One region of the Cupriavidus sp. H19C3 genome, then DNA from elsewhere that is predicted to be linked to it. Evidence: predicted binding sites of a transcription regulator. Region 1 holds the regulator's gene; the other holds the start of a gene.
What was found. Region 1 encodes LexA, which represses DNA repair genes until DNA is damaged. Its sites were predicted from a motif close to ACTGTATNNNNATACAGT; they were not measured.
Positions count from the first base shown of each region.

Region 2: a site for LexA is predicted at 1,704-1,721, ahead of recA (recombinase RecA). Genes of this name have one in related genera too.

Region 1 is NZ_CP184985.1:514,825-517,694, forward strand. It holds gene DFLDMN_RS02365 (hypothetical protein) at 1-368, shown strand, start outside; gene DFLDMN_RS02370 (hypothetical protein) at 674-847, opposite strand; gene lexA (transcriptional repressor LexA) at 999-1,655, opposite strand; gene DFLDMN_RS02380 (asparaginase) at 2,014-2,870, shown strand, end outside.
Region 2 is NZ_CP184985.1:3,807,343-3,810,212, reverse strand. It holds gene recX (recombination regulator RecX) at 1-351, opposite strand, end outside; gene recA (recombinase RecA) at 390-1,457, opposite strand; gene DFLDMN_RS17625 (response regulator) at 1,787-2,476, shown strand; gene DFLDMN_RS17620 (sensor histidine kinase N-terminal domain-containing protein) at 2,497-2,870, shown strand, end outside.

The sequences.
Region 1 (2,870 bases):
ACGCGTTCTTCAACGGCGACCTGGTGGTGTATCCGCGCGTACGGCGTCGCATTTCCACGATCGGCAACGTGCTGTGCAAGCTGCGACATGGCATCCAGCGCAATCTGCCGTTTGCCTTGCGCAAGCGGCTAACGCTACGCGATCTGCGCCGCGGCCGGTGTACGCGCGTGGGCGTGCAGCCCGGCAACGTCTACGTTTTCAACGGGTTTGCGCTCAAGCACGCCAATCTGCATGTGGAGGCGGGGCAGCGGCGCTCGTTGCTGATCCACTATTACGATCCCGGCTTCTCGCTTGGCTTGAGCAAGGTGCTGCGCCTGATGCGGAAAATGCGCGATCGCCTGCATCGCAATATGACGGGAATGTATTGATCACGACGGCAGTGGCGCGCATTGCCTTGCCAAGGATGCCAGCGATGCGCGCCGTGCTGGCATCGGCAAATAGGCGAAAAAAAACCGGTACTCGGCGGGGAAGCGTCAAGTTCCGGTTCTGCGCATCGGCGCGGATAACGAGTGCAGCAAATTTGCCGCACCGACAGAATTAAATCATATTTAGGTGCGAGTTAAGTGGGGTCTCAAACTACGCGTTGTGAGCCTGCAACTGCATTTTTTACAACGCACGGGTCGCACAAACGGCCTGCTTGCACTTTGATGCTGCGTAGCCTTTTGCGTCTGCTTCACGCGGCCAGCTTGGCGGGCAATTCGTCGAGTTCCAGCATGCGGCAGATTGCGGCCATGCTGCCGACCATCGTACGGCGCTGCGCACCCTGGTAGACGCGGACGCCCTTGGTTTGCCGGAACGGCACCGGCTTGACGGGACGGCGGGCGGCGATGGAATTGATTTGCGGCATGGCTACACCTCGTGATTTGAGACAGCAAGGGGCCGCGCCCGTCGTTCAGCAGGAACGGAGCGGCTGGGGCAATGCAAGGCGGATCAATGTACGGCACATCCCTCGTTGCCAGCCTGGCAACCGCGCCGCCTTGGAAGTCAGATGCCGGAAGTCAGAAGCCGGACGAGCGAATCAGTCCAACTGCTATGCCTTCCAGGGAAAACTCTTCGCGGCCGGGCTGCACCACGATGTTCGGATAATCGGGATTCTCGGCGATCAGTTCGATGTTGCCGCCACGACGCTGCAGTCGCTTGACAGTGACATCCTCGCCAAGGCGCGCCACCACGATTTTGCCGTTCGGCGCCTCGCTGGCGCGCTTGACGGCGAGCAGGTCGCCATCGAGGATGCCGGCGTCGCGCATGCTCAGGCCGCGCACCCGTAACAGGTAGTCGGGCCGATCGTCGAAGACCGTGGCATCGACGTGGTATTGCCGGTCGATATGTTCCGCGGCAAGGATCGGGCTACCGGCAGCGACGCGGCCGACCAGCGGTAACGTGAGTTGCATCACCCCTGCCATCGGCAGCGAGAACTGGTCCGGTAGCTCGGAATCGCTGCGCGTGACCTTGAGGCGGATGCCGCGCGAAGCGCCGGGCGTCAGCTCGATCACCCCCTTGCGCGCCAGCGCCCGCAGATGCTCCTCCGCCGAGTTGGGTGAGGAGAAGCCGAACTCCGCAGCGATTTCCGCGCGGGTTGGCGGAAAGCCGGTACTCCGGATGGTGTTCCGGATGAGGTCGAAAATCTGCTGCTGCCGCGGTGTGAGGGTCGCCATGGGTCGCCTGTCAGTCCGTGATTCTGCGATTGTTCTAGGTCGTTCTACTTCGTCTTCTGGACCGTGCTACCACTCGCGCTATCTGGCGCAACGCACGACCAGCACTGTATGTTTAAACAGTATGCTGTGATTTTATACAGTATCGTGTGAAGTGCAAGCACAATCTTAGGCGGGGCCGCCCCGACGTTGCCATTGCGCGGCGTGTGTGGCGGATATGCCCGGGTGTATCGGATGCGCACGCGCACTCGCCGGGGCGCCGCGCCATTGGGGCCAGCCGCAATGCCGGAGCACGGGGCAGGGCCGCTACAATCGGCGGCCATATCTACCGCTTGCGCATGCTTTGCCGCATGCCGCCTCCATGTCCGCTCCGTTCTCGCAGTTGCCTCGTATCGTCGTGCTCGCCACTGGCGGCACCATCGCGGGCTCGTCCGGCAACCCGGGCAGCAGCGCCCAGTACCAGGCTGCCACCGTGCCGGTGAGCGCGTTGCTGCAAGGCGTGCCCACGCTCGCGGCGGTGGCGCGGATCGAGGCCGAGCAGGTAGCGCAGATCGACAGCAAGGACCTGACGTTCGCGCTGTGGAGCGTGCTCTCGGCACGTATCGCGCACTGGTCCGCCCAGCCCGATGTGGACGGCATCGTCATTACCCACGGCACCGATACGCTCGAAGAGACGGCGATGTTCCTGCACCTGACGCAGCCCTGCGCGGTGCCGGTGGTGCTGACGGCGGCCATGCGGCCGTCGACCTCGCTGTCTGCCGACGGCCCGCTCAACCTGCTCGACGCCGTGCGTGTGGCGGGCAACGCGGCCGCGCGCGGCAAGGGCGTACTGGTGGTGCTGAACCAGCAGATCCATGCGGCGCGCGATGTCGTCAAGGCACATACCTCGGCCGTGGATGCGTTCGTCTCGCCGCTCACCGGGCCGCTCGGCTTTGTGCAGGACGATCATGTGCGCGTGCTGCGGCAGCCCCTGTCCGGCGGTCGACGGCTGCCGGTGCCGCACGACTGGCCGCCGGTCGAGATCGTGGCCAGCTACGCCCAGCCGGGCCGGGGCATGGTGGACGCGCTGGTGGCCGCCGGCGTGCGCGGCATCGTGGTGGCGGCCGCCGGCAACGGCTCGGTGCACGAGGTGCTGGGCGCGGCGCTGGCCGATGCCGCCCGTGCCGGCGTGGCCGTGGTACGCAGTTCGCGTACCGGCGCGGGCCACGTGGCGATTCC
Region 2 (2,870 bases), 940 kb from region 1:
CGGCGCTTCGCCAAAGCGCTTGCGCCACACTTCGCGCGCGCGCTCGAACTCGGTCGCACGCAACTGATCCTGCAGTTCGCGGATCTGCTCGTGGCCAAGTTGGTGGGTCTTTGCTTCCTGCAGCACGCGCGCGGTGCCGTAGCGGCTGGCGCGGCGATGGACGAGGCTGTCGACGAATCGGGCATTGGATAGCCAGTTCTCGCGCTCGAGGGCATCGAGCAGGGTGTCGACTTCTTCGGGAGATTCGGCATGAGGCGCGAGCTTGCGCGCCAGTTCGGCGCGGCTATGCTCACGCCGCGAGAGATATCCGATGGCGCGCGCCTTGAGCGAAAGCGGGGGGCGAAGCGCCATCGGAACGTCAGCGGTACTTCAACAGTACGCAGGCCAGGTCAGTCGTCGACTTCCGCGGTCGCGGCTGCCTTCGCGCTGGCATTCAGCGGCGCCACGCCCAGCGCCACGCGGACCTTGTTTTCGATTTCGTTGGCGATATCGGGATTCTCACGCAGGTATTCGCGCGCGTTGTCCTTGCCCTGGCCAATCTTTTCGCCGTTGTAGCTATACCAGGCACCCGACTTTTCGACGATCTTGGCATCCACGCCGAGGTCGATGATCTCGCCCTGGCGGGAAATCCCCTGGCCATAGAGGATGTCGAAGAACGCTTCGCGGAACGGCGGCGACACCTTGTTCTTGACTACCTTGACCTTGGTCTCGTTACCAATCACGTCGTCGCCCTTCTTGATCGAGCCGATCCGGCGAATGTCCAGGCGCACCGAGGCGTAGAACTTCAGCGCGTTACCGCCGGTCGTGGTTTCGGGCGAGCCGAACATGACGCCGATCTTCATGCGGATCTGGTTGATGAAGATCACGAGGCAGTTGGTGCGCTTGATGGTGCCGGTCAGCTTGCGCAGCGCCTGGCTCATCAGGCGGGCCTGCAGGCCCGGCAGCGAGTCGCCCATTTCGCCTTCGATTTCCGCCTTGGGCACCAGCGCCGCCACGGAGTCGATCACGATCAGGTCGATCGAGCCCGATCGCACCAGCGCGTCGGCGATCTCCAGCGCCTGTTCGCCAGTGTCCGGCTGCGAGATCAGCAGGTCGTTCACGCTCACGCCAAGCTTGCCGGCGTAGCTGACGTCCAGCGCGTGCTCGGCGTCGATAAACGCGCAGGTGCCGCCCAGCTTCTGCATCTCGGCCACCACCTGCAGCGTCAGGGTGGTCTTGCCCGACGATTCCGGACCGTAGATCTCGACCACGCGGCCACGCGGCAGGCCGCCCACGCCCAGCGCGACGTCCAGACCCAGCGAGCCGGTGGACACCACCTGGATATCCTGTTCGACGTCGCCGTCCCCGAGTCGCATGATCGAGCCCTTGCCGAACTGCTTCTCGATCTGGGAAAGCGCGGCGGCAAGCGCCTTCTGCTTCTCCGCGCTCACGCCGGCGCCGGCCTTCTTGTCGTCCATGGTCGTCCTTCAGTCAATGGTGTATAAATAGGCCGCATGCGGCGCGGCGCCGGTTTTCGCGGGATTTTCGGGGCAGCAAGAACGTTTTCGGACGTTCTTCCAATGGACTTCCAATGGGCTTCCAATGGGCTTCCAATGGTCTCCCATCGGTTTTCCAACGCTTTTTCCTCAAACCCCCGCTCCGGTGCCAGACCCGGCCCACCTGCGTAGCCACCTTCCCCAGGCGGCCCGCTCGGAATGTCGGGTACTGTATAAAAAAACAGTATGCTTGGCAAGCCCCACCGGTGCCCCGCCCGGTCGGCGCAGCCGGCAACAGGGTGGAGACAACCATGCGGATTCTGATCGCCGAAGATGACGACGTGCTGGCCGACGGCCTGACACGCTCGCTACGCCAGTCCGGCTATGCCGTCGACCACGTCACTAATGGCGTGGAGGCGGATTCCGCGCTTTCCACCCAGAATTTCGACCTGCTGATCCTGGACCTCGGCCTGCCCCGCATGACCGGGCTCGAGGTGCTCAAGCGGCTGCGCGCGCGCGGCGCCATGCTGCCCGTGCTGATCCTGACGGCAGCCGACAGCGTCGACGAGCGCGTCAAGGGCCTCGACCTTGGTGCCGACGACTATATGGCCAAGCCGTTCGCGCTGTCGGAGCTCGAAGCGCGTGTGCGCGCGCTGGTAAGGCGCGGCGCCGGCGGCGGTGCCACGCTCATGCGCCATGGCCCGCTGGCGTTCGACCAGGTCGGCCGCATCGCCTATCTCAACGAACAGATGCTCGATCTCTCCGCGCGCGAGATCGGCCTGCTCGAGATCCTGCTCACCCGCAGCGGCCGGCTGGTCTCCAAGGAACAGCTGGTGGACCACCTGTGCGAATGGGGCGAGGAAGTCAGCAACAATGCCATCGAGGTGTACGTCCACCGCCTGCGCAAGAAGATCGAGGTGGGCGGCATCCGCATCGCCACGGTGCGCGGGCTCGGTTACTGCCTCGAGAAATTCCAGCCGGCCATGGCCGCGCACGACTGACCCACGAAAGAGAGCACGGGATGAGCCTGCTGCGGCTGCCCTGGCGGCGCCTGTCCCGTCCCTCGCCTTCGGCCACGCGCGGCGATGCCGCCGCAGCGGGTACGCCCGGCACGGGGGAACCCACGCCGGCCGGCACGCCGCCGGCCGAGCCCGCCGTCACCGACGAAGCGCTGGCCGACGCGCTGCCCCACCTCGAGGAAAGCGCCGCTCATCCGGCGCCACGCTCGCTGTTCGGCGAAATCCTCGACTGGATGCTCGCCCCGCTGCTGCTGCTCTGGCCGATGAGCATCGCCGTCACCTACCTGGTGGCCAAGTCGATCGCCAACGGCCCGTTCGACCGCTCGCTCGAGGCCAGCGCGATCGTGCTGTCGCAGCAGGTACGCGAGGTCAACGG